4 regions of the Paenibacillus sp. HJGM_3 genome follow, and region 4 is predicted to be linked to each of the others. Evidence: riboswitches for the same ligand, from Rfam matches in the RefSeq annotation. Region 4 holds a riboswitch; each other region holds the start of a gene.
The links. A riboswitch is a leader RNA that binds a small molecule or an ion and turns the genes downstream of it on or off. The one in region 4 is predicted to bind ZMP and ZTP.
Positions count from the first base shown of each region.

Region 1: another riboswitch for ZMP and ZTP. It lies ahead of ACI5FR_RS28650 (DJ-1/PfpI family protein); the one in region 4 lies ahead of ACI5FR_RS20710 (bifunctional 5,10-methylenetetrahydrofolate dehydrogenase/5,10-methenyltetrahydrofolate cyclohydrolase).
Region 2: another riboswitch for ZMP and ZTP. It lies ahead of ACI5FR_RS00475 (serine hydroxymethyltransferase); the one in region 4 lies ahead of ACI5FR_RS20710 (bifunctional 5,10-methylenetetrahydrofolate dehydrogenase/5,10-methenyltetrahydrofolate cyclohydrolase).
Region 3: another riboswitch for ZMP and ZTP. It lies ahead of ACI5FR_RS02715 (phosphoribosylaminoimidazolesuccinocarboxamide synthase); the one in region 4 lies ahead of ACI5FR_RS20710 (bifunctional 5,10-methylenetetrahydrofolate dehydrogenase/5,10-methenyltetrahydrofolate cyclohydrolase).

Region 1 is NZ_JBJGED010000034.1:58,027-65,907, forward strand. Features, by position in the region: gene ACI5FR_RS28635 (lamin tail domain-containing protein) at 1-1,239, opposite strand, end outside; gene ACI5FR_RS28640 (helix-turn-helix transcriptional regulator) at 1,702-3,840, shown strand; gene ACI5FR_RS28645 (GNAT family N-acetyltransferase) at 3,991-4,527, opposite strand; gene ACI5FR_RS28650 (DJ-1/PfpI family protein) at 4,589-5,188, opposite strand; ZMP/ZTP riboswitch at 5,236-5,315, opposite strand; gene ACI5FR_RS28655 (AAA family ATPase) at 5,372-5,914, opposite strand; gene ACI5FR_RS28660 (P-loop domain-containing protein) at 6,049-7,683, opposite strand.
Region 2 is NZ_JBJGED010000001.1:104,659-112,539, forward strand. Features, by position in the region: gene ACI5FR_RS00460 (ABC transporter permease subunit) at 1-465, opposite strand, end outside; gene ACI5FR_RS00465 (ABC transporter ATP-binding protein) at 458-1,381, opposite strand; gene ACI5FR_RS00470 (GDSL-type esterase/lipase family protein) at 1,382-2,212, opposite strand; ZMP/ZTP riboswitch at 2,371-2,450, shown strand; gene ACI5FR_RS00475 (serine hydroxymethyltransferase) at 2,515-3,831, shown strand; gene ACI5FR_RS00480 (sulfite oxidase) at 3,831-4,958, shown strand; gene ACI5FR_RS00485 (glycoside hydrolase family 26 protein) at 4,946-5,980, opposite strand; gene ACI5FR_RS00490 (glycosyl hydrolase family 28-related protein) at 6,002-7,576, opposite strand; gene ACI5FR_RS00495 (ABC transporter substrate-binding protein) at 7,593-7,881, opposite strand, start outside.
Region 3 is NZ_JBJGED010000002.1:72,036-79,916, forward strand. Features, by position in the region: gene ACI5FR_RS02690 (carbohydrate ABC transporter permease) at 1-550, shown strand, start outside; gene ACI5FR_RS02695 (SDR family NAD(P)-dependent oxidoreductase) at 579-1,352, shown strand; gene ACI5FR_RS02700 (hypothetical protein) at 1,388-2,503, shown strand; gene ACI5FR_RS02705 (creatininase family protein) at 2,532-3,302, shown strand; gene ACI5FR_RS02710 (RidA family protein) at 3,328-3,699, shown strand; ZMP/ZTP riboswitch at 4,595-4,673, shown strand; gene ACI5FR_RS02715 (phosphoribosylaminoimidazolesuccinocarboxamide synthase) at 4,734-5,702, shown strand; gene ACI5FR_RS02720 (Crp/Fnr family transcriptional regulator) at 6,005-6,712, shown strand; gene ACI5FR_RS02725 (peroxiredoxin family protein) at 6,788-7,342, shown strand; gene ACI5FR_RS02730 (hypothetical protein) at 7,619-7,881, shown strand, end outside.
Region 4 is NZ_JBJGED010000019.1:144,423-152,303, reverse strand. Features, by position in the region: gene ACI5FR_RS20735 (CapA family protein) at 1-202, opposite strand, end outside; gene ACI5FR_RS20730 (hypothetical protein) at 342-578, shown strand; gene purN (phosphoribosylglycinamide formyltransferase) at 837-1,427, opposite strand; gene ACI5FR_RS20720 (sugar phosphate isomerase/epimerase) at 1,420-2,328, opposite strand; gene ACI5FR_RS20715 (cyclodeaminase/cyclohydrolase family protein) at 2,413-3,072, opposite strand; gene ACI5FR_RS20710 (bifunctional 5,10-methylenetetrahydrofolate dehydrogenase/5,10-methenyltetrahydrofolate cyclohydrolase) at 3,069-3,938, opposite strand; ZMP/ZTP riboswitch at 4,032-4,112, opposite strand; gene ACI5FR_RS20705 (MFS transporter) at 4,256-5,506, shown strand; gene ACI5FR_RS20700 (C39 family peptidase) at 5,558-6,367, opposite strand; gene ACI5FR_RS20695 (ArsR/SmtB family transcription factor) at 6,447-6,788, opposite strand; gene ACI5FR_RS20690 (SRPBCC family protein) at 6,790-7,215, opposite strand; gene ACI5FR_RS20685 (S-layer homology domain-containing protein) at 7,811-7,881, shown strand, end outside.

The DNA of each region.
Region 1 (7,881 bases), on a different contig from region 4:
CGTCCGGGCGGTGAAGGATTGCAGCCAGACTACCACCGTTTGCCTGGAAGGCACGATGAAATCGTCCGCAATATCGATGGGGCTTACGCCGCCGTTGCGGTTCTCGTACACCAGCTTGTAGTCTTGGAGGTTGATGTTCCGGTCGGTGTTGTTATAGAGCTCGACGTATTCGTAATCTTCAGCGCCGGCGTTCTGCGCCACAAGCTCCGTGATCAGAAATTCCGAAGCGGATCCCCCTCCCGCTTGTCCGATCTGGATCGTATGGAAATCGTTCGGATCCGCCGGAACGCGGGTGACGTTCACACCGTCCGAAGCCTCCAGATAATAGGCCATATAATGGGCCCCGGTCATGGCCGATTTCGGAATCGGAGCGGCGTACTCCGCATACCCGTCGCCGCCCCCCGTGCCGTACGTCATGTCGGTTACGGTAAAGTCGGCGCTGCCGTTCGCCCGATAGTAGAGCTTGACGCCGGACACTTGCTTGTTGTCGTAGACGCGCGCCGTAACGGTCGTGTCAGCCGGCGCTTCCAGTGCCGGGATGGGCGTATGGATGAGCTGCGGAGGCGTCAGATCTACCTCTGTATTGGGCTGCCCCGGCACTTGGGCCGCCGTTACCGATCCCGGCGTAGCCGGTTCCACACCCGCGGAGCCCATGACCATCGCTTTGCCGCCATCTCTAGGGTAGCTATAGAAAATGCCCTTATTGGCCACTGTCTGCGCATCGTTTTGGTAAGAAGCGGTCACGATTTCATTGCCGCTCTTATCTTTTATGACTATCGCCCTCTCGGCGCTGTTGCTCATCCCGCCGCCGCCGTCGACGCGGAACAAGTTGACATGCTCAGTCAGGCTGGTGCCGTAATTCGAATTGAAGTTGTCAGCCGGTACATTTCCGTTGACGTCGTTCATCACCCAGAACACGACGGCCGACCGGGACGGAATCGGAATATCCGAGGCAAGCGCCGGCCAAACGGTCTCGGTGCCGGCGGGATAACGGTAGACCAGATCGAAATCTTTAAAATTCATAGAGGTATCCGTGTTGTTGTAAACTTCAATGAATTCATAGCCGTCTGCACCGCTGATATTGGATGAGTCCGGAACTACTTCCGTAATCAGAAGGTTCGGAACGGAAGTGCCGGGCGCAGTTGACTCCGCGACACCGATCGAAGGTGCAAGCAAGCCGACGGCCAGTGCGATCGAAGTGATTTGGGCGATTATACGTTTTGGAAGTCTGGTAATCACGATTTCACTCACTTTCCTAATCGTTATGTAGGGATCTGGATTAACCTTCATTTGGTTCGTACCGGTATGGCGCACCTCCTTAGCGGTATATCCCCACCGATGGATTCTACCGGGATGCTGCCGGAAGGGCTATTCACACCTTCTACGATCCTTGCCGATCATTCTGAATGGACTGTTAAGAATGTGTGAAGGAGAGCACCTTGAAACGTGCAAAGCTTCTTGAAATCCGCCCAACCTCGGTCCTTATGCCCCCGTCTGAAGACCGAGGTTCAACACAAGATCACACCGGATATGAAGAAATTTGTAGATTTGTCGAGGGTAATTGCTACTTCATTACTAGACGGTTTGTAAATAGGGGGGCCAGCGGTCAACAATCTCTTAAACGTCGGATTTCGAAGAAACCCTGGCAACATACGTTATAATAGGGGCACAATCGGTTCGTCCAGGAAGGAGCCGCATGCCATGAATGGGTTCAAACGCCGAATCGCCGCCAGTTTTGCTCTGATGATCGTTCTCTTCGCCATCGTCGATGTGCTGATTGTCTACCTCGTAAAAAGCCACGTCCAGGCTGATGCTCTCCAGATGAGCCAATTGACCGTGGAGATGATGGCCGAGCGCTATCAATCGCATTTTCAGCGGGTAGAAGACGTGCTGTCTCGGGAGTTTACCGACCGCCAGGTTGTGAGGCTCCGCAAACAGCTCCTTGCGCATACGGACCCGGCCATGCTGAACACCCGTGCCGTTGCCGAAGAGTTTCTACGGATCGTCGGCGAATCGGATCTCTATATCGACAATCTCATCCTGACGTTTCGATCCGCATCCCTTGCGGTCGACAAGAATGGAGCCGCCCAGGCAGCCGACTTGCTTGCCGATTATTCTGGCGAGGTCTACTCCCTTGCCTATTGGAACACTCAATATGAACGGAAAGCGGAATATGAATCGCACCCGGCTGTTCATCTGAGCAACTCGCGGCATCAGACAGGTACGATGACCGTAATCCCGTATTCCTTCAAGCCGGCTTTCGCGGATTATATGCTGATTGCGATGATCGACGCCGACAGGCTGCGAGCTGCGATGCTTGACGAGCAAACTGACGTAAATGCGACCATCATGGGTCCGGACCGGTTCTTCAGGTACACGACGGCCATGGATACGCGTGAACTTCCTGCGATTCTCCTCGCGGGTGGCTCGCCGGTTGACGTATCCGATGATCGGTTTCCCGACCGAAGCGAATCCAGCTTGGAAGCTGTTAATCGTGGCGCCGTAGGGGATGGGAGCTCTCTTTCGCTCGACCAAACGATTGCCTTTATTGTTGCGGCAGAGATGAGTTTAGCGGTACTTGCCGCGTATTTGCTGGGCCGGCACATTTACACGCCTGTTCGACAGATGCAGTTGTCGGTCTCTCGACCCTTTGAAGATCTTGTGAATGTGAATGAGAGGAATGAGCGGCTCAAGCCAGAGCAAGAAGAAGTGATCCCTATACGAAGGAACGCCCTTAATTGGTGGGATGGAGGTTTTGCTGATTTCGTAGAGTCGGAGGAACATTACACGATCGTACTTTACGAGCTTCGCTTTCGGTTAGCGGCTGATGCAGGGATGAGGGAGGATATTTCGCGTGCGATCGTTGGGGAGATTGAACGGCTTACGGGCGAATACGTTCCTTCTTCATTGACTTATCAGGTGGAGCAGCGACGCTTTCTCTCCATCGTCCCCGGCCTCGCGTGCGGCGAAATTCCGGCGTTGCTGGAAGGACTGAAGCAAATCTTCGACCGGGATACGAGGCATGTACTTGTGACTGTCGCCATCAGCCCCCTGTTCGGTTCCGATATTCGGTTGAACGAAGCCTACCAGCAGCTGCAGCGCATACTCATGCAGGCTCGTCCGCTTGAGGAGACACAGATCCTGCTTGGTGCGGGTAAATCCGATGACGACGTAGTCTGGACGCTCCAACGTGAACAGAAATTTGTGGCGGCGATGATGGTGGGAGACGAGGAGGAACTTGTCAATTTGGCGCACGTGACACTCGAGGAACTTGACCTTCGTGAAAACTCCCTTGAGGCGTTCCGTCGTTTGGCGGGAGCTATCATCGACAAGACACGGCAGCTGCTTTTCCACTGCAACTTACCTGCCGATCGGGTCCGACAATGGGATCTATCCGCTGAGCGGTTGGATTTGTGTTGCACGGTTACGGAGTATAACGAAGAGCTCGGTGCCTATCTGAAGGGAGCGGCCTCGCTAATCAAGGAAAAGAAGGACGCCGAAGAACCTGTCGTCGAGCAGATCATGAAAGCGATTCAGGAACGCTATATGGAGGATCTGTCGCTGGATGTCCTGGCGGTGGAGTTCCAGCTCAGCCCCTCATACCTCTCGACCTATATCAAGGAGAAGACCGGACTCAATTTCATCGAGCATCTGCATGACACCAGGTTGAGAAATGCCCAACTCCTGTTGCTGGATACCGATCTGCATATCCAAACCATCGGCAGCCAGGTCGGCTACCGCAACATCTCCTCCTTCAACCGCATGTTCAAAAGCCGCACCGGCCTTTCGCCCAGCGAATACCGGCGAGCGAGCATGATGAATAGAAAGAGGTTGGGATAGACGACGCAACCCTGCCTCTAATGATCCTAAATGCTTCTGTCGCAAACGTCGCACTATCCTGGAAGCCGAATATAGGCCACTATTGTCAACCGCTATTCCCTTATATCGAGTAGCGCTGGCCGGTTGCCGTAATAGCTACCCGGGATGTAACTACTTAGAAAACTCCATTAGCCATGAATCTCGTTGTTCACCTTCCGTCCATTCGTAGTTAGGTAATAACTTTACTTTTCTAAACCCGCATTTTTCATAACACGCAATGGCTCTTGCGTTCCAAGTTTGTGGGTCCATAACGATTTTACTTGCACCTAGTGCAGTTATTAAATACTCCGCCATTGAACTAACTAATAATTTACCTATCCCGTTATTCCAATAATTTGGTTCTCCAATAAATTGGTCTGTACCATATATTTTTTCTTCAACCTCTGTATAACCAAATCGTTCTTTTCCTTCTTCATCCAGCTCGTAGAACTGAATATAGCCAATTTCGTTAGAATCGTATTCAACAATGCATCTTATTTCATCATCTTCCTCTTTAAAAAAAATCTCCCTAACCATCTCTAAACTATGAGGACGGTCCCTTCCTCCGTAATATTGCAGCACTGTTGGATCGGAAAGCCACTTTACCAGGTAACCCGCATCTTTACTGGATAATTTACGGACTCGAAGATTTCCAGATTGAAATAACACTTTGAACCCCCTAAAATGCAGTATCAACTTGGTTTAGTGTAAAACTATCGTTCCCGTTTAGTTAATCTCTTTTCCAGTCATATTCCATAATATTTGCAGCTTCTATAGCTCTATCTTCTCCCAGTAATTTTTCTACAACATACAAAGCAGCATCCATGCCAGCGGATACTCCAGCGGATAATACAATCTTCCCATTATCAACATAACGAGCTTCTTCAATTATCTCAGTAGAAGTTGGTACAACATTCCTTAATTCATGAATAGCCGAGCGATTTGTTGTAACTTTTAGACCATCTAATAACTTGGCTTTTGCTAAAATTAAGGCTCCTGTACAGACAGACAGGATGATTTCTATATCATCTGATACTTCTCGGATCCAGTTCGTAATCGTTTCATTGTTCATTTCTTTTCTTGAACCCCACCCTCCAGGAATCACCAATAGATCAGGTTTAGGGCAGTTAGCGATAGTATAAGCCGGATTAATGCTTAGACCTCCTAATGCAATTATCGGACTGTCATGTTCCGCCACAGTGTAAACTTGGAAGTCTTGCCCTCTATTACTTCCTGCAAGAAAAACTTCAAATGGTCCTGCAAAATCCAAAGGTTCAACCTGTTCAAAAATGAATACTGCTACATTTCTTCCTTGCCGTGCCTGTTCCATTTCATCATCTCCCATAAAAGAAATAAAAGCATTCAGTCTAAGACCGAATACTTCGCCCAGGCGTACGGCAGATGATAGATGTGCTCCCTCGTGGTTCTCCACGTTTACGCCAGTCGCACATACCAAATTATAATCAGCGAATTTAAACTTAAGCAAGCTTTTGTTGCATTATCCTGCAATCTTTTATTTAAGAAATGCCTCATTTTGCAGGCTCGTTATAATTTCATTAACGGTTTCTTCAGGGGTCAATTCAGATGAGTCCAACCACATTCCGATTCGAGGTGTTTCATTTCGCAGCAGACTATCCAACCCTTCAACGGTCCAAACACCATAGCCTTTCTTTAAACGGCCAGATTCCCTTAGGGTTACAACTGATGAGTTTGGACAAAGAACCACCAAATAAAAAGGGCTGCTTTGGATATAAGATATAAATTCATTCAACATAGGACCAATTACGACATCTTGAACTACAACCGTGAATCCTGCTTGAAAATAGGCATCAGCGGATTGCGCGGCCAACCGATAACGTAGCCGTAATTGATCCAATTCATCACTTCCGGCGTCTGGTTGAACCTCTTTACGGTTATTAACAATCATTCTCCGGAAAATATCTCCCCGTAAATGCACCGATTTCTCGTACCGTTCGGAGAGCAACTGGGCTACTGTTGATTTTCCACTCGCCATTATTCCGGTAATTAGAATAATGCGAGGACATTCCGTTAGCATTAATCTCGCTTCTTTCTTTTTACCTAATATTATAAGGGTAATAAATTAAGGGATTTAAGTGTGATTTTAGATATATTGATTTATTCCGCTCTTACTGCCCGTTCAACGGCATACAGCCTATATTTATGTCGTAATTAGAGGTGTTCAGAGGGCTCAGGCTGAATAAAAGTCAAATGTTTCATTCGGTTTATGACAGATAATACTTCATTAATTCTTGGTAATTCAAGCCATCTTTCGAAACCAGGAAAAAAGGAAGAAAATACAATATCCACGCCTTCTCTCTCCATATCTTCGAGAGCTTTTTTGATCTTTTCATGAAGAAAGATGAGGCGATCCTGATTACTTATAGCGATTTTTCGAATTAAAAAGGCAATCGCTGCAAGCTGGGCGTGTGATGTGATATTGTAAAGCCCTCTGATATCAATTTGTTCGTCACCTATCATCATGTATCCCATGGTTGAAACCATCAGCTTTTCTGTACCACTGCCCTGTGGATAGCTCGAAAAGTGATCGGTGGTTATTTTTCTTTCTATCTCCCAATTTGTAAGGGGAATACGCTCGCGTGGTTTGTCGGATTCACATAATTTTTTGGCTTCCTGGGTTACGTTTTTGGGCACAAAATTGTCCATCAGGATGATTTGATCGGCAACAGATAAAAATTCACCGCTACCTCCAATAACAAGAACGGAAGATACGCCAACGGACTCATAAAGCTCCCTGACACGTTCCGTGAAAGGTGTAATGGGTTCATGCTTGATTAAGGAACGCATTTTGATGTCTTGAATCATAAAATTCGTCGCACTTCTGTCTTCATCAATAAGAAGAAGCTTACACCCGTAGTTGATGGCCTCCATAATATTTGCGGCTTGCGATGTGGATCCTGAGGCGTAGTCAGTTGAAAACTGTTCAGCCGAACCATTGGGTATCCATTTTATGAAAGGCGTAATATTGATATTTTTTATGGGACGGCCTTCCTCTGCAGATATTTCCATTGCACTTTGATCTGTAATCACAAATTCTCGTCCGTCGCCTATGCTGTGATTGTAAATCCCCGAATTTAGTGCATCCAACAATGTGCTTTTACCCGAATAACCACCGCCGGTGATGACCGTCACGCCATGTTTTATTCCCATTCCTCGCAAACCACAAATTTCAACTTCAACATCTTCCGGGGATGTAAAAGGCAAAGCACCCTCCAGTGGCCCGCTGTTGTCTTTATTTCTTGGCAAAATGCTGCCATTCGCAATAAACGCACAATAATCACTGGTTTTCAGCCATTCGCGAATCCTATTTTGTTTTTTTACCAATTCATAGGCAACATTTAATTTGATGAGATCAAACTTGGCAATAAACTTCTCCACTTCTTTTGGAAGCATTTTGCAGAGCATGCGCATAGCTTTATCATTATTCCTGAATGGAAGTTGAACTGTAATCATTAAGCATAGATACCATTTTTCCGAGATGACTTCGACAAAGGATGCATTACGTTGCAACACCACATTGGTTGGACGAAAACAATAAAAAGCCCCATTTTCTTTATCAGGTCGTGACCGGTTATAAATCATTTCATTTAACGCCTCAATATGATCAACCCATTCTCTTAAGGCAAAATCTGAGAGAACAACTTGATCCCTATTTTCATCTAAGCCGAGACGGTCAAAAGGTATTTTTATGGTGATACATGGTTTATCCAGTGTGAGTTTATGTGTCCGTTCAATGTAATAGGCGACATCATTATTCCAATAGGTTGGGTCAGGTTCATAAATCATATTGTAAGATGACTGTCCGGATTGTAATGTGCGAAAATATTGAGCGAGTCTTTTGATAAAGCATCATCCTTTCATATTGGAAAGCGGTGAGTAACGGGAAACGATGCCGAAGCTGAAACGATATCTCATGAAGGGGGCCCCTTATCTTTTGGAACAAGGTAACGACGAAACGGATCGCCCCTTAATCTCCAGGTATGA
Region 2 (7,881 bases), on a different contig from region 4:
GCTGAGCAGGATACGCCATCGCCGGGCCGGCCGGGTGAGCAGCGCCTTCATCGTGCCAGCGCTATGCTCGGAGGAGACGAGGTCCGAAGCCATCACCATCATCATGAGCGGCAGGAGCAGCGTCGTCCCGTTCTCGATGAAGTTCCGCACGAACGTAGCGGCACCAGGCTCGGCCGGGTTCACATTCGCGTTCAAATAATAACGCTGCTGGGCGATCCGAACGATCAGCTCGCGACGCTGGTCGTCGTCCGTTCTCGGGGAGTTCAACCGGCTCTCCCAGCTCTTGATCCGCTGCTCCAGCACGATGCGCCAGTCGACGTCGCCGTACCGCCTCAGGTTGTCCTTCGCCTGCTGGCCCTGCGCGTAGGTGAAGACGGCGATTAGGACGCCGATGATGAGCGTGACGACGATCAGCTTCCGTTTGCCCGCAAGCTTGACCATCTCGTTGTAGATTAGATTAATCAATGCCCCGCCCTCCCGTCAGCTCGAGGAACAAGTCCTCCAAGGTAGGCACGCGCCGGGACATCTCCGTCACCGTGACGCCGGCGTTCACCAGCTCGCGATTCCAGACTCCGATCCGTTCGGCATCGCTTGGAGTCAATACCGCTCCTGGCTCGGTATCCGCATCCACATGCTCCTCCCCGCACAGCCGCCGCAGCACGGCAACGCCCTCCTCCAGAGGATGCAGCCGCCAACAGAGCTTCTCCTGCGAAGAGAGCAAGCTGTGCACCGCTCCAACCCGTACGACCTCGCCGCCCGAGATGATGGCTACGCGATCGCACATGAGCTGGATCTCGCTTAGGAGGTGGCTCGACACAAGAACGCTGAGCCCTTCCTGCGCGGCTAAGAAGCGGATGAACTCCCGCATTTCGCGGATGCCGGACGGATCGAGCCCGTTCGTCGGCTCGTCCAGGATGAGCACCTTCGGCCGGCCAAGCAGCGCCTGCGCGATGCCGAGCCGCTGGCGCATGCCGAGCGAGTACGTCTTGACCTTGTCGTGAATCCGAGCGGTCAGGCCGACCAGCTCCACCACCTCGCTCACCCGCGCTTCATCGACTCCATCCATCATCCGGGCAAAATAAAGCAAATTGTTCCACCCGCTCAAGTATCGGTACAGCTCCGGATTCTCGACGATACACCCCATCTGGCGCATCGCTTCCGGGAACTGCTTGTGCACATCGTACCCGCACACCTGAACCGTCCCGGCGGTAGGCCGCATCAAGCCGACCAGCATCCGGATCGTCGTCGTCTTGCCCGCCCCGTTGGGCCCGAGGAAGCCGAACACCTCACCACGGTGCAGCTCGAAATCCAAGGACTTGATGATATCGCGGCGGCCGATCGTTTTGCGTAGCCCGTGTACCGCCAATGTTACTTCGCTCACTTACGCCCCTCCCTGTTCGCCCAGCGCGGCCTCGATGCGCTCCGCCATCAGCTCGTATCCGTTCGCGTTCGGATGGAATTGATCGATATACAGCACGTCCTTGCTCTGGAACTGGAACAAGTCGAACGTCGGGACGAGCATTGTTTTCGGAAATGCAGCCAGTGTCTCGCCTGCCGCGTAGTTCCAGTCTCGTACGATTTTGCTCGTCACGGCGGAATTCTGCAGCTCGATGAACGGATTGTACAGCCCGATCAGGGTGATCGCCGCGTCCGGATTCAGCTCGCGCAGCCGGGTGAGAATCGTCTTCAACTGCTTGTTGTACTCGGTCTGCAGCGACGCGATTCGAGTCGATTCCAAATTCGACAACGTCTCTCCGCCGCGAAATAAATCGTTCCCGCCGATGCTTACGAGCAAGAGCCGGGCTGTCTTCACCTTCGCCTGCACGTCCTGCTGCTGCAGCAAACTGACCAGCTGAGGTGCCGTCTGCCCGTTCACGCCTAGGTTGTCATATACGACCTCTTGGCCGCCCTCCCGAAGTAAGTTCGCCAGCTTCCCGCCGTACCCTAGGCCTTCCGGGTCCCCGAATCCGCGGGTAAGCGAGTCGCCCAGACCGACCACCCGATATGCCTGATTGTTAGCACCCGGCGATGTCACCGGGGCGGCTTGCACCGGTTGTGCGGGAGGCGTAGTCGCAGATGGTTGCGGGGACGTCAGCACGACCGGTTCCCCTCCGCTGAAGTAATCTTTCATCGCCCAAGCCAGACCGCCCATCCAGACGAGCCCGGAGATGGCCGACACTACGATTAGCGCCTGCAGCATTTTTCCTCTCATCGGTATCCCCTTGTCCTATGATTCTATATCGCTTATTGCTAGAGAAACGTATCGTACCCTTCACAATAACATACGAAAATGAAAATAACCTTAAAGATTCAAGGAAGATGATAGAATGTTGAATATAGTCTGAATATTTGGTAAAATAATCCCGTGGACCAAGGATGTGTAACTGGCGGAACATGGGGAACCATGGGGGAGCACATCTCATATAGAGCCGTACGCCTGGGCGAGTGCACGATCGAGCAGATCGGAGCGCTCTTTTTTGTTGTCCAACAACAGTTGAAAGCGGGAGGATGGCCATGGAAAGCTGGATCGGTTATGTGGAGCGGCACGATGCGGAGGTAGGGCGGCTGCTGGCGGCGGAAGGGCGACGTCAGCGGAGCACGCTGAGCCTGATTCCATCGGAGAATTACACCTCGAAGGCGGTGCAGCTCGCGCTGGCCACCTCGTACACGAACAAGTACGCGGAAGGATACCCGTACTTGTGGGCCGGCGATACACGGGAGGAGACGAAGAACGGGCGATACTATCGGGGGCAGCCCAACACGAATGAACTGGAACGGCTCGCGATCCGGCGCGCGCTGGAGCTGTTCACGCCGAATCCCGACGCCTACCACGCGAACGTGCAGCCGCTCAGCGGTTCACCCGCGAATTTGGCGGTGCTGAACGCGTTCCTCGAGCCCGGGGATACGTTCCTCGGCTTGTCGCTCGACTATGGCGGCCACTTGACGCACGGCCATCCTGTCAATTTGACCGGCTCGATCTACAACGCCGTTCAGTACCGGCTCAATGCCGACTACGAGCTGGATTACGAGCAGATTCGCGAGCTGGCCCACCGGCATAAGCCGAAGCTCATCATTTGCGGTGCGACTGCCTATCCGCGGCAAATCCGCTTCCAGCTGCTCGGCGAGATCGCGCGCGAGACCGGGGCGCTGCTCGTCGCCGACATCGCCCACATCTGCGGCTTGTGCGTGACGGGCTACCACGAGCACCCGTTCCCGCATGCCGACGTCGTGACGACGACGACGCACAAGATCCTGCGCGGCCCGCGGGCCGGCCTCATTCTGTGCCGCCGGGAGCTGGGCGCCGCGATCGACCGCGCCGTGTTCCCAGGCCTGCAGGGCGGGCCGCACATGAACACGATCGCGGCCATGGCGATCGCCTTGCGGGAAGCGGCGAGCCCCGCGTACCACGCCTACGCCGGCCAAGTCGTGCGGAACGCGAAGGCGCTGGCGGAAGGGCTGCGCGAAGCGGGGTTCGTCCTCATGGGCGGCGGCACGGAGAACCACCTGCTCCTGCTCGACGTCGTGAACTCCATGAACGGGCTCGCTGTCCGAGACGGCCATTACTTGGCCGTGCAGCTGGAGAAGGCCGGCATCGTCGTGAACAAGAACGCCATTCCCGGCGACACGAAGCCCTGGTACCCATCCGGCATCCGCCTCGGCACCCCGGCGGTGACGACGCTCGGCATGCAAGAGCCGGACATGGCGCGCATCGCCGCCTGGATCGTCCGCGCTACGCGCGGCGCCTCGGACGAGGGCGAGCTGCAGCGCATCCGCTCGGAGGTGGCGGCGTTCGTAGAGGGATTCCCGGCGGGGGAGTTATTCGTGGAGTAATGGATCGCGATCATCATGGATTATTCAATGTCCTCATAAAAATAACAATCATGGCTATTCTCGGAGAGGAGTTTTCTATGAGGCTCTATAATCCTGGGCGTATCCCCCGTTCGGTCGTTCCTGAGAATCAAGAGTTTCCCATGCTGGCCCTCTCAAGTCAACTAACGCCGGAATCCCTGCACTATATCCGTAATCATTTTCCGTATCCATCTTTTTCTCCTGAAGATTGGCATCTGGATATTGGAGGTCTCGTGCGTAATCCGGTTAGGCTGCACTATGATGACTTAATGAGAATGTCAATGGTCTCTTTGCCGGTTACAATGGAGTGCGCCGGCAATAAACGGGCTTTTTTTCATCCTAAAGTACGCGGCGAGCAGTGGGAGCTTGGAGCGGTTAGTCATGCTGTCTGGACCGGAGTCCGCTTACGGGATATCCTTTCGGCTGCAAACCTATTAAGCGACGCGAACGAGGTTATATTTGAAGGAATGGATTTCGGACAGCGTACGGATATCAAGGGCACCTTCCATTATTCGAGAAGTTTGCCGCTTGCTATAGCCCTGCATCCGGATACGCTCGTAGCGTTGTTTATGAATGGGAAACCGCTGCCGTTCAAGCACGGTTACCCGGCGAGGTTAATCGTTCCGGGGTGGTACGGCATGGCCTCCGTGAAGTGGCTGCGGAGAGTGCTCGTCTCCGATCAACCTTTCGAGGGGCCCTTTCAGAAGCTGGACTATATGATCTACCAAATGAATCCTAATCTAGGTCGCCGACCAGTAACGAGCATGAAGGTAAATTCCGCTATTGTGCAACCCACAGATCAATCCGTACTAAAAAAAGGGATCCGCCAGGTGTTCGGAGTTGCATGGGCGGGAGAACATCCTGTCACACAAATTCATATAAGCCTGGATAAAGAACATACGTGGCAGACCGCGGTCTGGTTAGATCCGGAACAACGGTACAGTTGGCGGCGATGGGTCTGGCAATGGGACGCTTCAAAAGAAGGGACATATGTAATTAAAGCGAAGGCTGCGGATTCCGTCGGGAATACGCAGCCTCTATATGCAGAGTGGAACGTAAAGGGCTATGAGAACAACAGTATTCATCAGATTCAAGTCTATGTAGAATAACCCTCGATGTCCTCCCGGTTGCAAACAAGCGGGTTCAGGAGAAGCTTCCTGCCGTCCCCGTTCCCTACTATGCTGAAGTCCGTCTCCGTCTTCATCCAGAACATGAAGAAGGCAATCTCCGGATAATACCGGCGAATTTCTTCCAACAGGTTCGTCGTATCGTAGTTTGCCGACCCTTTCGATTGCCCGGCTTCCGTCAGCGCCAACACTTTACCGTACCTCTCATTCCGGTACTCTTCGTAATACGACGATTCCGTATAATGGTCGGCATAGCGGTCGAAACCGATAATGTCGACGACATCGTTGCCCGGATAGCGGGATTTCGTGGCGGAGCCCAGCTTGACGCTAAGATCCGGACTCCAGCACCAGAGGAGATTGTTCAGCCCTCTCCGGATTGTAAAATAGTCGAACATATGGCGGTACACACTCACATAATGCTCATGACTGCCGTGTCCCCACCAGAACCAGTTCCCGTTCAATTCGTGCAGCGGCCTCCAAATGAGGCTGATTCTCCGCTGCCGGAACCATTCCAAGCCGTCGGCCATCGCGTCGAGCCATGCCATCCATTGTTCATGCGCCGCGTGCCCCGGGGTAATCAAGTCCGACAATGCGCCCCCCGCCGGGATGGTCGACCAGGAATGCCCCGACGTCCACGGGTTCGGAGCGTGCCAAGTGAGGTGAATGAGGCCTCCCTGCGAATGATACTGGGAAGCGAGCTCTCGGAAGCTCTCGAAACGAGGCATGTTCCGGGTAGCATCGCCTCCCAAGTACGTACGGTCGACCGGATCGAAGCCTACCATCCCCACATACCGCCCGGCGTCGCGCTGCAATTGCTCGATATGATAAGACCACGCCGCCTGCACGTCGGGCAGGCCATGCTCCGGTCTGCCGTAGTGCGGACATACGAACTGGCCGGATATCACTTTTTTGTCGGTGCGGTGTTTCAGTCCGGCCAGCAGGCGAAGCAGGTTTCTCGCCGGTTCATCCGCCCATCTGTTAGCCAGTATGGCTTCCTTTTCCATTATGCTTTATGCTCCTTTAAATCATAGCTGCACATAGTTGCTGCCGCATTTTAGCAGCATCAATACATCATTCTCGCTTGCAAAGACATAATTGCTCGCCCCCCGGAGCACGACATTGCCGACCTGATGGCGTACGGTCAAGGAGGAAGAGGGGGCCTGCTTCAAAAACAACACGCTTCCTTCGTAACCGCCGTTGATCGTATCGATATTCCCTGAGCCGCTCGCCGCGACGTAGGAACCGGTGACGTTCAATATGCCTGCGCTCATCGCAAGCTGCTCCGCTGCTCCTAACGTAAGCATCCCCTTGCCGAGAAACGTATTCCCCATATCCTCGTAGAAAGCGCCGTGTTTGTCGCGTCCGTCGATGTTTTGGCCGTTCAGCTCGAAGGAGCCGCCGGTGAACACGATCTGGTTCTTCGGAACCGCCGCATTGTATTTGACGGCCGTACCGGTATTTTTGCGGAACATGCAGCCTTGGATCGTAATCCCCGTTATGTCGGCGCTCTCGAACAGCATTCCGTGATATTGCGGTTGCGTATCGTCTCCCAACGTTCCGATGAAGCAGCCGTCAAAAACGGTGTGGCCGATCGCTCCGATCTTGAACCCGTGACCGTCCGTAGCGTGAGTAGACCCGCTGTTGAAGGCAAAGCACGCGACGAACCGGTTGCCATTCCGCCTGGTAGATCCGAATCCTCCCAGTATGAAGCCGTGACCTACGCTTTTGTCCGCATGGCAGTCGTAGAAGCTGTTGTAGTTCTCGTCGACCCGGAACGCTCCGCCGGATAACGTCCCGTTCGTATTCGTTCCGCATTTCACGGCATGACAATGAATGAACGTATTGCTGCCCCCACTGATAAAAAAGCCGTAATCGCGCGCCTTCTCCACATAGACCATCTCGGCAAACAAGTCGTACACTTTCCCGGACAAGTAGACGCCGTTAACGCATTGGTTGATTTCCAGATTGCGCAAATACGTCTCTGCGACATAGTTGCCGGTTTGGCTCAAGCTTGCCGTCATATGGACGCCCGATTGGGGAGCGAGATAAATTTGTACGTTTTCTACAGCTATTTTCCAAATTTGCTTCTGAGCGGCATCGGCGACCAGACGAATTCCGTGCCCGTTCGTCCATGTACCCGCATCATTCTGAAACCGGATGTACATGTCTCTTACGCCCGATCTCGCGATGGCATTCCCCGCCCCCGCCGTGGACAGCTCGATGGCGGTTACGTCGCTTGCGACCAGCAGCTTGGAGGAGGCGGCCCCCGCTCCAAGCAAACCCTGATTCGCTTTCAGCTGTATCGTTGCACTAATGACATACTCTCCTGCCGGGAAAAACACCGTACCGCCATAGGTCGCATTCAGCGATGCAAGAGCTGCCTGAATCGATGCGGTATCATCCGTTACTCCGTCCCCTGCTGCTCCGAAATCCTTCACATTGACATACAGGTCGGACACCCCGGTTGCGTAAGTGCGCTCCCGGTCCGGAATCAGCACCGCTCCGGCGGCCGCCGTCACCCCGACCGCACCTATCTTCGCCAGCAGCTTCCTGCGGCTTATTTTGGCAGAGAGATCCTCAATCAGTCGATAACGATCCATATGCTACCTCCTCGCATTATTTGCGCTTCGCCTGCTCCTCTGCGATCTTCTTGTTGATTTCCTCATCGGCTTCCCGCAGTGCGGTGTTGATATCTTTCGTACCTTTGACGACCTCATTCAGCTTGTTCAGAACGATCGTTTTCGCCGCCGTGTCGTATTCGGTTACTTTCGGCGTAGCCGCGACTTTGTTCTTTTGCAACGATTTGATGTTTTTGCCTTCGAACACTTTCTCTCCTTGCCCTAGGGCGGCTTGAATGTCCGGCTTCTTCAATGTCGGGTAACGGGCGAGCTTCGCGCCTTCCAGC
Region 3 (7,881 bases), on a different contig from region 4:
GCGTCTTCAGTTTCGCGGCAGAAAATTGATTTGGTCGATCATCATGCTGTCGTTGTTTTTGCCGGGTATCAACGCATTGGTTCCTCAGTATGTACTAATGCGGGAGCTGCACCTGACGAACAGCCTCACGGGTCTTATTATATTGGACAGCTTGGGGGAGAGCGTCTTCTTCCTGATGCTTCTCGGCGGATTCATGCAATCGCTTCCGAAAGAGCTGGAAGAAAGCGCCTTTATCGACGGAGCCTCTCTCTTTCAAGTTTTCATTCGGGTCATCGTCCCGCTGTCAACGCCGGGAATCGTGACAGTCGCTATTTTTAAATTTTTAGGATTGTACAACGCCTTCTTAGGTCCGTTCATCTACTTAAGCGATCAATCCAAGTATACGATCGGCGTCGCGATGTATCATGCGAATCAGCTGATGCAGTATAAAGCGGATTGGGTTACTTTATTCGCGGGCGTTACGATCGCGATGCTGCCCACGATCATGCTTTATATCCTCTTCCAGCGGCAAATCTCGGAAGGAGCAACCTTTGGGGCTCTTAAAGGATAATCACCGAAAAGAAACGGAGTGAACCTATATGGCTTCACAGCTTCAGGACAAGGTTATCGTCATCACGGGTTCCATGGGGGCGGCCGGAGGCGCGGCCGTAAAGCTCTTTTTGGAGAGTGGAGCTTTCGTCGCCGCCTGCGATATTAAAGCCGAAAATGAATTCTCCGAGAAAGCTTTGCTGCTGGAGCGGTTCGGCTCCAACCGACTCCTCTACGTTCAAGCGGATATGAATGAAGAATCGCAGGTACAAAATCTGTTTACGAGGGTGAGCTTTCATTTCGGCAGGCTGGACGGCTCCTTTCATACGACCTACACGAACCTAACCGGAAGAATTGAAGATCAGTCTCTCCAAGATTGGGAAGCTTCCACTCGAGGCACGTTGACCAGCACATTTCTCGTCACCAAATACGCGGCGAAGCTGATGGCTGATACCGGGGGAGGTTCGATCGTAAACGTCTCCTCCGTTTTGGGCACGATTCCGAAAAAGGCGAACGCCGCCTATGGCGCAGGCAAAGCCGGTATCGAGCAGTTCACCCGAGTTGCGGCGGTTGAATACGCCAAGTACGGAATTCGGGCCAATACGATTGTACCCGGCGACTTTAAGTCTGAGGAAAGCCTGGCAAGGTTTACCGAACAACAGAAGGAAGAGATGAGACAAACCACGTTGGTCGGAAGAAGCGGGTTCGCCGTCGAGATAGCTGAAGTTGCGGCTTTTTTGCTATCCGACGCCTCCTCTTATGTGACCGGCTCCCTTTATCCCGTAACGGGAGGGATTTGGCTGTCCCCCGATCGAAACGTATGAATCCTTAAGCGGAAGTTGAAAAGGAGGAGCACGTCATGGCAGAAAAACATCCGATTCCAAAGGGGACGGGAAAGCGGGTAGCCGCTATCGTAACGGAATATCGCTTCAATTCGCATGCCGACGTCATTTTGGGACGATTGCTGGGGGATTTTGATTATTTGCCCCAAGTGGAGGTCGTTTCGATCTATACGGATCAAGTTCCGGACAACGATATGAGCCGGGCGGAGGCAGAGCGCTGCGGAATTCCGATTTACGCGACAATCGAGGAAGCGCTAAAAAAGCCGATTGAGGGCGGAGGCTTGGACGGTGTTATCCTGATCGGCGAGCACGGCGACTATCCCGAGGACGAAAGACGGCGCAAACAGTATCCCCGTCGTCGATTGCTGGAAGAAACGCTGAGCGTACTGGATGAGCTGAACGTTAGGATTCCGATTTTTTCCGATAAGCATCTTTCCTACAATATCGAAGATACCGTCTGGATGTATGGCCAGTTGAAAAGCCGAGGCATTCCCTTTATGGGAGGCTCCTCGATTCCGCATGCGCCGCATGTTCCCAAATTGCAGCCGAAGCAGTTTGAAGAAGCTAAAGAAATTTTGGTGGTCAGTTTTTCTACGGCGATTGAAGCATACGGGTACCACGCATTAGAGGTGCTCCAATCGGTCGCGGAAAAGCGTTCCGGGGGCGAAACGGGGGTTCAAGAGGTTTACGCTCTCGAAGGGGAGCAGGTGTGGAAAGCGATGGATCGCGGCGAATGGCCGGAGGAGCTGATGATGAACGCTCTGGCGCTGTTCGATCGGAACGGACAGCCGCATCCCTGCGAATCCGGAGACTCTCCGGTATTGTTCATAGTCGAATATAAAGACGGAACAAAAGGCTATGTCATTCAGCAGAACCGGCTGTCGGAGCAATGGGCGTTTGCAGTTCGAAACGAGCAGGGCGAAATCGCTTCCGCGATATGCGATAGTGAAAAAGGCCGTCCCTTCGGACATTTCGAAACGTTAACCCGGCTAGTCGAACAATTTATGATGACCGGCACACCATCATTTCCGATGGAGCGCGTTTATATGTCGAGCGGTCTGACGAATTACGCCATGGAGTCCTTATATTTGAAGAGAAGATTAGAAACTCCGGAGCTTTTGATCTCCTATTAATCCAGCAAGGGAAAGAGGTTAGCGGCTAATGAAGGATATTTGTTTTCACCACCATACAAGAGATGAGATCGCCGAATACGCGGCTGCCGGCTGCGCGGCCGTCATTCCTCTAGCAGCAACGGAGCAGCATGGCCCTCATCTCCCGGTTTATACCGACAGCCTGATTTGCGAATACGTCGTTACCGAAGCGGTTCGTCGTGTCTCCGAGCAAAACCCGCTGCTTATGACACCCGTGTTCTCGGTAGGATGCTCCGACCATCATTTGCAGTTCAACGGAACGATCTCCTTCCGTTCCACTACTTATTTAGGCATGCTGACGGATATAGCCGAAAGTCTTGTCCGGTGCGGTTTTCGAAAGCTTATTTTTGTCAACGGCCACGGCGGCAATGAACGGATCATGATTCAGGTTGCCTCCGACATCGCGGTGAAGCATCCGGTCTGGACGGCTTCGGCGTCTTATTGGACGGTATCGGGTCAAGCCCTTCAGGATGCGTACGCGCGTGATGTCGGGATGGTCCCCGGGCACGCCGGAGGCTTTGAAACCGCGCTTATCATGGCATTGCGATCCGATTTGCTTCGATCCGATAAGATTACGGACTCCCATACGCTTACTCCTTGGTTTAACAGCGGCATTCCCGGTTTTATCGGCAAGCACGGCATGCTGACCGGCTATGACGGCTATACCGATGCGGCCAACCTGGCTACGGAAGAGAAAGGTAGAGCGTATTTGAATGCGATCGTGACCTCATTATCGGATTGGCTGCATCAAGTCACCCAAACCATGAGCCAGGGAGAATGAAATTCCCTACATTTGGAGGCGAATGATGAAAAGAGAAATCGAGACTGGGCCACAAACCGATAAGCCGTTTTCCTCCGGGATCGAGACGGAATCGCTGATCTTCGTTTCCGGTCAGGGAGGGATCCAAAACGGGAAAGTCGTTGGGAGCGATCTGGAGTCCCAAACGATCCAAACGCTAGAAAACGTCCGTGCGGTACTGAAAGCAGCCGGGCTTGATTTCGACAACGTCGTCAAGGTAAATGTCTACTTGTCGGATCGCGGCTTATATAAGGATTTCAATGAAATTTACGAGCGCTATTTTTCTAAGCCATATCCGAGTCGAACGACCGTATATTGCGACCTGAACTATGATTTGCTGGTGGAGATCGATGCCATTGCCGTGAAAACGGGGAGGTGATCGGACGGTGGAGTGCGAAATTCTAATTCAAGACGGAACGGTTGTAGACGGAACAGGCCGAAAGCGGTAAAATGTGGCGATCGGATCGGAGCAGGATCGTTGCCGTCGGGGATACGGCCGGCATCACGGCTGCAAGAACGGTGAATGCAGAGGGTTTTTGTGTAGCAGGCACCGAGCTTCATCGATGTACACGTTCATTCCGAGAAGGTGCTTACCGGCGGAAGGGACCGCTGGGCAGGTATTCGCCAAGGCGTAACGACGCAGTTCCTCGCACCGGAAGGGTTTTCTTGGTGTCATTAGAACGGTCGACTGCGCGAAGAGATGAGACAATACCTTGAGGTCTTTTACGGGATGACCTCTGTGGATTGGGGCGGTGAATCCGTGTCCGATTTTCTTTCAGAGCTGTTCCTGAAAAGGTCGAGCCGTTTGGCTACCTCCAGACCACCAGGTAACGGTCCTGCACAAAACAACCCCCAATCAAATCATTTGATTGGGGGTTGTTTTGTGTCATTGAACAGCGAAATTGTGGGATGACAAGAACTTTATCCCATTCCCGAATTTGACAAGAACTTGACCCCATTTCCGACAATAGTAGGGAGGAGAGGTGTCGGAAGACAAGAACATGGTTACATTAAAGGTCGCGAATTCCGCGGCTTTTGTTTTTATGTCCCCAAGTTCTTGTCATTAACCGATGACAAGAACTTGGGGACATTCCCGACGACAAGATTGGAAATCGCCCAAAGAACTGAAATCTAGAGTGTCGGATGAACATATTTGGTTGTATCACGGGCTTGCCATTAAGCAAACGGGCAAGATAGATCCAATAAGCACAATGTAAAAATTAACAAAAACAGTATTGGAAATAATGGAATTGTCTGATATTATAGGATTGTATTTAAATATGTGTGACTGGCGTAACGTAGGTAACTACGGGGGAGCACATATTTCATAAGCCGTACGCCTGGGCAAAGTATTTGATCTCAGATCAGATGCTTTTTTTTTATTTTATTTATTGAAAGGTCAGGTGGGCTTGCATGATATCCAAAGAAACTATCCAAAAAAACCTAAAGAACTGTCTCGATGACACCTCATTTCTGAATGTACCCGGGTTCAGACGAGATAAAGTTCGCGACACATATGATCTGGGTGATTCGCTACTCCTTATCACCACAGACCGCCAAAGCGCATTTGACAGGATTCTTGCCAATATTCCGTTTAAAGGCCAAGTATTAAACCAGCTTAGCGCTTTTTGGTTTGAAAACACCTCGGACATAGTAAGGAACCACGTTATAGAAATCCCGGACCCGAATGTGACTATAGGAAAAAAATGCACGGTAATTCCGGTAGAATTCGTAATGCGAGGCTATCTTACGGGCTCGACTGATACCTCGGCTTGGGTCCAATATTCACAAGGCATCCGAGACATCTGTGGCAACATCCTACCCGATGGAATGAAGAAAAATCAGAGGTTTGAGAAACCGATCCTGACCCCGGCAAAGAAATCAGCAGCACATGACGAGTCGATGTCAGCTGCTCAACTCGTTGACGAAGGCCTAATCGACCAAGAGACCTGGGGGTATTTGCAAAAAATCGCGTTCTCGCTCTTTGCCAGGGGCACAGAGATCGCAGCTAGGAACGGATTAATCCTTGTAGATACCAAATATGAATTCGGTATTGATGACAAAGGAGAGATTCTTCTCATCGACGAGATACATACTCCCGATTCTTCCCGCTATTGGATTAAAGAGACATTTGAATCGAGGTTAGCCGAGGGCAAGGAACCCGAGAATATCGACAAAGAATTCCTGCGACTTTGGTTCAGGGAGCATTGCGACCCCTATAAAGAAAAAATCCTGCCGTCCGCACCTGATGACCTTATCATTGAACTGTCGCATCGTTATATCCGCCTCTTCGAAATGATCACCGGCAAGGAATTTGCCGTCGACGGCACGCATTCTGAAAAGGAACGGCTTCAAAAGAACTTAAATGCTTATCTATTCTAAGCGACATTAACCAGACAGGTGTAATTCGAATGCGCTCATGGTTGCCGCAAGGCCAGCTATCGAATCAAGACTCTGATTGAACTAAAGGACATTATCCTGAATGTAACCTGAGAGAGCATTCGCCAGCGTGTTCCGTACTCGACTGGATTAAGCTAAAAGGCACGATAGTTTAACGTTAAATAAGACGAAGCTGCCGGCAGGAACGGGCAGCTTCATTGCTAACGGGAGGTTAGTGTGGTAAATATGATATAATTTACAACATTACTGTGGAGAACGAGTGACCACGAGGAAAAGATTTGGGAATGAAGAAGTACGAATTAAAGGATGGGGAACGGAGCATGACTTCAATCGTCACGGATAAGCAGGTGCTGGAAGTTTTACCATATTTGCGGGCTGTTTGCCCCGAGGATTGGGCGGAAGCACAGCCAGAAGTGAGGAGATTCCCAGCCAAGTCGCGTCTCTTCCAGAGGGAGGAAGCCACGTCCTTCGGTATGTTTTTGCTAAGCGGCATCGCCCGTATCAGCCAGATCGGGGAGGATGGGAGCGAGTGGGTCGTCAATAAACTTACCCCCGGCGAAATTTGCGCTCTCCTTGTGATAAGTGGACTGAGCGGGCGTGACTACCCCGCCGCCATTGAGGCCGAGACAGAGGTCGAGGCGTTGTTTGTTACCAAACTAAGCTTCCTCCGCTGGGTGCAGGAATACGAGCCGATCCGTAGAACAGTGTTCGGCAGCCTTCTCGATGGCATTATGCGTATGGGCGAACAGCTCCAAACGAGGCAGACTAAACCGCTTGACATGCGGCTGGTAGAAGCACTGCTGAGTTCCACGTCGGAGTGTCATCCGCTGCTACAAATGACGCATAATGAGCTTGCCGCCGAGATCGGCACCGCCCGTGAAGTCGTGAGCCGCGCGCTGCGGCGATATCATCGGCAGGGGTGGGTGGAGACAGGACGAGGTTGGGTACGGATCACACGCCGCAATGAATTGGAAGCGCTAATTGGTGACTAGGTCACAGAAGCGGTGCCACTCTTCCTGATATAGTGGAGAAGTAAATCAATTTCCCTTGTACAGGAGGAATCACCGATGATTCGCCAGCTTCAGCAGGGTATGATTGCCCCAGCGTTCCGTACCGTCGATCTCTATGGCAATCCCATATCGCTTGAAAGTTTTCGCGGCCACAAAGTACTGCTCGCTTTTTTACGTTTCTCTGCCTGTGCCGTTTGTAATTTGCGTGTGCATCATTTTATTGGTCGCTATCCGGGTTGGCAGCGCCAAGGCATGGACATCGTCGCTGTCTTCGAATCGCCGGAGGCGAATATGCGGAGATATGTAGGCGCCCAAAACGCTTCGTTCCCGCTCGTCGCCGACCCGAAAGCGCAATTATACGAGTTATACGGTGTCGAGACATCCGAAGAGAAAGTACACGCGACAATGGCCGATGCGAACACGAAGTCGTTTGTCGCCGATGCGGTCGCTGCCGGCTTTGCTCTTACTCCGGAGGAAGGTTCGAACTTCAACCGGATACCTGCCGAATTTTTGATTGACGAACGAGGTATCGTACGGTTGGCGCATTACAGCCGCATCATTACCGATCATCTCCCGCTTTCAGCGATCGACAGCTTCGCTGCTGGTGAATAACTATGCATAGCAAAGGCATGAGACTTGCCCACGCGGTTCTCATGCCTTTTTTACGGAAAAACCTTAGTCGATCGGTTCGTTCAGCTAACGGGTACAGACAGCGCGGTGAACCGCTCATATAGAAAAGCCAAATCATTGCGGAGGACGTTAGTGAAATGAGTGCTTTTTTATTGGACAAACGGGCAGAATTGTTGAATTGTATAACTTCAGAATATAACATCATAATTAACAAAACTCTTATTAAAAGTGGGGGAAAGTATTATTGAGAATTATAAGTTGTTTTCAAATTGGTTAAATCAGATTTTAGAGCAAGACATCCCCAAAGGAATCAAAGCATTCAATTTTAACTTATATGAAGGTTCAGAAGATACATACGATGTACAATTAATTGGGTCAGATGAATTCGATGAGGATGACTCAGATTGGGCTTGTAACGACTATTTTACTTCGGAAGAAGATATTTGCTATATAAAAAGAACAGAAGATATTCAACATTGGGAACAAGGTTTAAACTACATTACGATGTTAGTGGAACGTTA
Region 4 (7,881 bases):
TACTTGCCGCTCCGCCCCCGGGGTCCCCGCTAGGTTCCGGCGGCTCCGTAGCGGTCGAGCCGCGCCCGCCTCCTATGGCCCATACCGTCAGGCCGATGACCGCCACGAGCAGCACCGCGGCCAGCGGCAGCACCAGGTCGCGGGTTTTGAATGTAAGGCGGGGCTTGCTTTTCTTATGTCGTTCCGAACGCGATTCTCTCATTAGCGACTCCTTATACGCACCATTTCATTCCTCATTATAGCAGATTTGCGGCCATTGCGGTCCGCCCCCGCTACAAAACGAGGCATAATCCTTCCGGCCGCTCGTGCTAGAATGGATGGAGGAGAGGAGCGATTGACCCATGAAAGGAAGAAAAGGCTGGCTCGGCTACACGCCGGCCAGCGTTGAACGGTATATTAGTGTACTGGAGACGGAACGGCTGCTGCTGGAGGAGCGGAATGAGACGAAGCGGCAGGAATACGAGGCAGCGCTGCTGCCTTCGAGACGCGCCGTAGAGAGAAGCCGGCAGGAGCTCCGGCAGCTCGAGCAGCTCGAAGCCCGGCTGACCGAGTGGGTCTCGCGGAACGAGTCGCTATGAGACGGCTGAAGACTACTCTATGGGGTTTGCACCGTGCCTCGGTTCGCCAGCGGATCGATCGGCTCGAGCAGGAGCTCTTGCGGCAGCTCGAACGGGCGGAGCGCATCGACGCCGAGCATGAGGCGACCCGCCGGTCTCTCGCCGCCGAATATGAGCGGGTGCAGTGGAAGGTGGAGCAGAAGAAGGCTAACATCGACCGGCTCATTGTGCGCAAGATGGAGCTGATGGCCGAGCAGGACGCCGCCTCCGGGAACGCCGTCACTCGCCCCGGCACAGGCGTCTTAGCGTCTCCACGACCAACTCGCGCTCCCGCTCCTGTACTCTCGCGCCTAATGTCTCCACCGTATCGCCGGGCAGCACGGGTACTTCGCTTTGGGCCACGATCGGCCCCTCATCGTAAGCTTCCTCGACCAAGTGAACGGTAACTCCGGTTACCGGCTCCCCTGCCTGCAACACCGCCGTGTGCACGTGATGGCCATACATTCCTTGGCCCCCAAATTTCGGCAGCAACGACGGATGCGTATTGACCACCTTGCCGCGGTAATGGGCGAGCGTGGCTGGCCCGAGCTTTTTCATGTACCCGGCGAGGAAGATCCAATCGGCGTGCGTGGCGATGAGCGTCCCGAGGATCGCCCGGTCGAGCTCCACGGGATCCGGATACGCGACGGAGCTGAGATGGTACGCCCGAATGCCGGCCTGACGGGCCCGCTCCAGCGCATACGACCCGGAGTTGTTGCTGATGACTGCACATACGTGCACATCCAGACGGCCCTCGCGGCAAGCATCGAGGATCGCTTGCACATTCGAACCGTTATGGGAAGCGAACAGCGCCAAATTCGGTTTACGCATTTCCGGCCCTGGCCTTCCCATTCATAATCTCGGCAGCGTGCTCGTAGCATTCCGCCAGCTGTTCTTTCGTCACCCGTGCCGGATTGTGCTCGAATGTGAGGTGAAACCGGTCGTTGCGACGGGACAAGTACTCGAGATACCTCGGCGCGTCGCCATAGTCCGGTAGCTCCGCGTGCTCCGGCAGCACCGGCAGATGGCGGTCCATCGCATCCGGCCCATACTTCACATTGCTGTAGTGCACTAGGTAGACGAACGGAGCGACCGCATCCATGTAAGCATAGGGGTCGAAGCCGGGGAAAACCCGTCGATGGACATCGAACCGCTGCAAATCCACAACAAGCCCGATGTCTCTATACTGCCGGAACAGTTCGGCGATCCATCCCATCTCGTAATCTCCGAAAAAATCGTACTCCAACACTATGCGCTGACCGGTACGCGCCTGCAGCTCGCCGATGCGCTCGAACGCTCTCTCTGTATATTCCTGGAACGGGCTGTCTCTCCAATGATCCATGGAATAGTGCTCGAACTGAGGGAGACGCCGCATGTAAGCTTCGTCCTGCAGGCTCGGAAAGATCGAAGGATACGGATAATGCAGGAGCAAATAGTTCGCCCCGAACCGCCTCGCGACCGCTGCTTCCTCCGCGAGCCGCGCGAATCCCGCTTCGCGATCCGCCGCTTCCAAGGAGGTGATGGCCGGCAGCGAATACCCTTGTCCGCCCAGCACAGGCGTATGGATGCCGTAGCCGAGCCCCTTCGCCTCCACGAATGCATGCAGCTCTTCCATCTGCTCCAGGCTTCGGAATTGCGACACTTCGAGTCCTGTTATCCGCTCCGTAGTGTAAGCTTCCCAATGCGCCGGGTCCAACCCGTTCCACATGCCCATTTGCAATCTTCGGTTCAATGTGCTTCCCCTCTCTCATCTCTCTGAAAGTCAATATGAACTCAGATTAGCACAAATTGGGGGACTTTCCTCCTCTTTTTGTGGCTATTCCCGGATGCGCTTGCGGACTGCGTCTACGGCGGCGACCTTCCTCTCCGCGATCCGGCTCATCCATTCCCGGCTCGCCCGATCGTATTCGTCCCGCCGTTCGGACGGGGACATGGCCGCGAGGTTGATCTCGACCGTGAGCAGCGCCGATTCTGCGGCCGCCTCGAACAAGACCGCTCCGATGCCTAGATCGGAGATCACGTTCTTGTTCGCGTACGGGGCGAGCTCACAGGCGATGCCAAGCGCCTCCGCACATGCCTCCATCAGCCGGAGCGGGATGGCGACGGCTTCGTGCGACGCCTCCTCGATCGCGTGCCGTCGAGCCGCCTTCTGCTCGTCGGTATCCTTCGCCAGCCGGATCGCCGCCATGTACCGCTCGAAGGAGACGATGTCCGCCTCGAGCAGATCCTCGCACATCGTGGACATCTCGCGCAGCCGGGCCAAGACGGACTCGACCTCGTCCGCCACATCGGCATACTTCGCGCCCTTGGTGAAATTAGCCGCCATGGAAGCCATCGCCGCACCGAGCGCCCCGACGAGCGCGGCGACGCTGCCGCCGCCCGGCGTAGGCTTCGCAGCCCCGGCTTCCTCCAGAAATTCCTTGATCGTGCTGTCCCACGCCGGCTTGCGGCCGGCTTCCTGATCGTTCGTGCTCATAGATGTCCCTCCTTCTGTCCCGCTGCCCGCTGCAGCTCGTAAGCCTTGTAGACGTTGTCGAACAGCAGCGCCGTTGTAAGCGTCCCGATCCCGCCCGGCGTCGGAGTGAATGCCGCGGCCATCGCGCCGGCGTCCGGATCGACATCGCCCGCGATCGTACCGTCGGGCCGCTCGTTCATCCCGGCATCGATTAGGACGAGCTCCGGATGTATCATGCCGCTCGTCACGAGACCGCCGAACCCGACCGCCACGAAGGCGATCTCGGCATGGGCGAGATGCTGCTTCAGGTCGCGGGTGCGGGAATGGCATACGGTGACGGTCGCCTGCTCCCGCTGCAGCAGGTGGAACAGCGGCATCCCGACCGTCTTCCCGCGCCCGACGAGCGTCACGTTGCTGCCGGAGAGCGAGTAGCCGTAGTGTTTGGCGAGGCGAATGCACGCTTGCGGCGTAGCGGGGACGAGTCCCGGCGCGCCTGTGAGCAGCGCGAGCTTGCTCGCCGGCGTCACGCCGTCCACGTCCTTCAGAGGCTCGATCGCCTCGGTAATCCGGCTCGTGGACAGATGCTTCGGCAGCGGCAGCTCCAGCATGATGCCATGCACGGCCGGATCGGCATTGAGCCCTGCGATGCAAGCGAGCAAGTCCGCCTCCGTGCAGTCGGCGGCAAATTCATATAGGCGGAACCCGATTCCGATCCGTTCCGCCACCTTGCGCTTCGCCTGCACGTAGTAGGCCGACGCCGGGTCCCCCGTCACCGTTACGACCGCGAGCTGCAAGGCTTCGCCGTCCGCCCGGAGCGTCTCCGTCCGCTGCGCCAGCTCCGCGTACACTTCGTCCGCAACCGGCTTGCCCTTCAACAGTTTGCTCATCTTTTTCGTCTCCTTCCACATTGAAAAACAAAAAACATTCGGCGCTGATCCATCGGACGAGACCAAACTCTCCCCGCAATCGATCAATTCCAAATGCTTCACCCAGGCGAACGGCATATATGACAATCCGGGCTCCCTCGTGGTGCTCCACGCTCGCCAGTTACCCGAACCGGACAGTCAAGCTCCGTGTGCCGGCACGCGGAACTTTCAAGGCGCGAAGGCGGTCAACGGAGGGCTGATACTTGCATCTTACCAAATGGTTTATGTGTTTGTCCAAACAAAGTGATATAATATTGCAATATTAGGAGGGAGTCCAAATGGGAAATTGGAAAGCGAATTTGGCGGTCCTCTGGTTCGGCCAATTCCTCGTCATGGGCGGCATGACGATGGTCATTCCGTTCTTGCCGCTATTCATCCAGGAGCTCGGGATCACCGAGCCGCACAAGGTGTCGATGTGGGCGGGCGTCATCTTCGCCGGGAACTTCATTACGTCGTTCTTCTTCCAGCCGCTGTGGGGGAAGCTCGCCGACCGGTACGGCCGCAAAATGATGCTGCTTCGTTCCGGCTTCGGCATGGCGATCGTGATGACGCTCATGGGCTTCTCGGGCAACGTGTGGCACCTGCTCCTGCTCCGCGTCCTGAACGGCACGATCTCCGGGTATGTGCCCGCCGCGACGGCCCTGATGTCCGCCACCACACCGAAGAGCCGCATGGGCTTCGCCATGGGTACGCTGCAGTCCGGCGGCGTGGCGGGTACCATCCTCGGCCCGCTGATCGGCGGCCTGCTCGCGGAGTGGATCGGCTTCCGCCCGATCTTTTACATCACCGGCTCCTTGTTGTTCATCGCATCGCTCCTGGCCTTGTTCATCGTGAAGGAATCGTTCAACGCCAAGGAAGCGGCGAAGAAGCCGAGCGTCTCCGTGGTGGAAGGGTTCAAGACGCTGGGACGCATTCCCCAGCTGCCCGCGCTATTCACCGTGACGGTGCTCATCCAGTTCGCAATGCTCAGCTCGATGCCGCTCATGCCGATCTTCGTGCAGGAGCTGCATGGACCCGGGGCTTACCTGGCGTTCTATGCCGGTCTCGTCGGCTCGATCACCGGCTTCTCGAACATGATCGCCTCGCCGCTGCTCGGCCGCTTGGGGGATCGGATCGGCCAGTCCAAAATATTGATGATTTCGCTGATCGGAGCCGGGCTGCTCTTCATCCCGCAGGCGCTCGTGCACAACATATGGCAGCTGTTCACGATCCGGTTCATCCTCGGGATGTTCATGGGCGGGCTGTTGCCTTCGGTCAACGCGCTGATTCGCAAGTACACGCCGGACGGGATGGAGAGCCGCGCTTACGGATTCAACAGCAGCTTCCTCTCCCTCGGCAACATGATCGGCCCTGTAGTCGGCGGATTCTTGTCCGGATTCATCGGCATCCGAGGCATCTTCTACATCGCGAGCGCGCTCTTGATGCTGAACGCCGTCTGGGTGTGGAAGACGCTGATTCGCCTAAGGGTGCTGGCCCCGAAACCGGACACGTTGCCCGAACCGCGTCCTGAGCCAAAGCCCGCTAAATGACAATAACCTGATCGGCGTTTGGGCCGATCAGGTTATTTGTCGTTCGGGCTGCTAGCTCTGATAGGTGAGTGCCATCCGCCCCATCTGTTCCCACGCTACGATGAACGACGACTTGGGCACCTTTTGCGCCTGGATGTTCTCGAACGGGTTGTTCACATACACTGACTCCTCATCGAATCCGACAAGCAGCACGCAATGCTCCTGGAATGTCGCCGATACCTCCTTGCCTTCCGGCGTCTTCCATGTCGTCCAGGCATCGCTCTGCTCGAACGAGGCTATATTCCAGATGACGACCGGCTTCCCGTCAGTCACCGCACGCTCGATCTCGCTGAAGTCAAGACCTGTTAGGTCGAGCGAGCCAGGTGTGTACACTTGCTCGAGCAGATGCGCGAGCGGCTTCACATAGACGGCGTAGCCCAGTTCGTTCCCATAAATATCGCCGACGAACCCGATGTCGGGATCTCCCCATACGGCGATATTGCCGTCCTCGTCGAACTCCGGCGATGTCTCGTCCTTCGGCAGCATCGACGCCAGGTCGAGCTTGTCGATCGGCTGCTGGAGGTAGGCGAGCAGCATCGCGAGACTCGTAATCTCGCAGCCGTTGTACAGCTCCGGCAGCTGGCTGATGAGGGGAACGTCGATCCAATGGAGGGTGTCCGGCACAGCATCTTCGGCCGCGCCGACGGCCTCGGTGCTCGCTTCCGGCTCGGAGACCGGCGGCTCATCGGCAGTCTGGATGAGCGGCGATTCCGCAGCGATTGACACGCTTTCCAGCGGAACATGGTCAGGCTCGGCTCCGCTTAACGGCAGCCAAGTGAGCAAGACGAACATCCCCGTGAACGCTGCGATTTTCCGGTGCATCCGACTCCCTCCTCTATTAAGCCTAGTATAGCATATCCGCTGCTTGTGCAGGCTTATCCGAGGTAGGGGGCGTGTGAATTTATCCTTGCTGCTCTTCGTCGGCGTCGGATTCCACGAACCGTTTGAGGGCCGCCATCTTGTTCTCCCAGTAGCGCTCGTAAAAGGCGAGCCAGCGCTTCAGCTCCTGCAGAGGTTCGGTCTCGAGTCGATACCGCGTCTCGCGGCCCACCTTCCGTTCCTTCACGAGTCCCGCCTCCGCCAAAATACGCAAATGCTTGGACACCGCGGTCCGGCTCATCGGGTAATGTCCGCTGATGGCATTCACGGGCATTTCCTGATCGACCAAGAGCCGGATCAAGCTGCGGCGCGTAGGATCGGCAATCGCTTGGAACACGTCATGCTTCGGTGCGGTTGACGCCATCTCAGCCCTCGATGTACTCACGGAGCTTGTTGCCAATGCCGCTCCAGCCTTGGGACATGCGCTCGCGAACGACGGCGTGGGTTTCTCCGAATTCGGTCACTTGGTCGGCGTGCCATCCGGAGTGAATAAGCGTGAACTCCGTCTTCCCTCCTTGGTCAACGAGCTCGAAGGTGAGGGTCCAGTCTTTGCCCCAATTGAAAGAAAGCTTGTTCGGGGGATCGAGTACGGTTACTTTGCATGGCGAATCGCCGAACGGACCGGCCTTCAGCACGAATTCGAACCCTTCGACAGGCTCGAACGTATTGGGCATAAACCAGGCGGCGATGCCCTCGGACGTCGCGACGGCCTTCCATACTTTGTCGATCGGCGCTCTAAGCACTACAGATTGGCGAATATCGGGCAGTGTTGTTTGGTTGTTGGACATCATTTACGGGCCTCCAGTATCGGAATTTTTGATTGGAAACCTTTTGGTTTCGCTTTTATTATAGGAAACCTTTTGGTTTCCTGTCAACAAAAAAATTAACAAAAAAGCGCGCTTTGAAGATATTTATAGGCATCTTTATCGAACTCAATTGAGTAAGTCATCAATCACGTCCTCAAGTTTTACGACGTCTCCACGGGCGAAAGCTTCTCTAGCTTTTTTATTGCATCCTCTGAAATTCGTGTGCCGATCTTATTTTTCCGCAAAACCAAATAATTCCCCTAACACAGTGTGCCCGTGAAATCGCCAAAGAAACCATGAAAAAAGTACGGGAAGCCATAAGTCTCAACTATTTTGCTGAATATCAGATAAACAAGGCAAAACGCGAAAAAAGTACCGTATATTATGCAGGACTTTGAAGTTATATGTCGAAAAATAGGCTATTGGTAGGAAAACGTCATTTCTTAAATTGGATCAATGGGAGGAGATTTGCAAATTTATTCCGAAAACTTCATACCGGATGATAGGCAATGTCTTGAATCGCTGTTGGCTCCATTTAGTAATGAAGCTTCCTGCTACACATTACTTAAGGAGGAGAAACATGAACCGTTACGGAAAGTTTGCCGCAGCGAGAAAAGCATTGGCTATCACCTTAGCCTTATGCCTGATCCT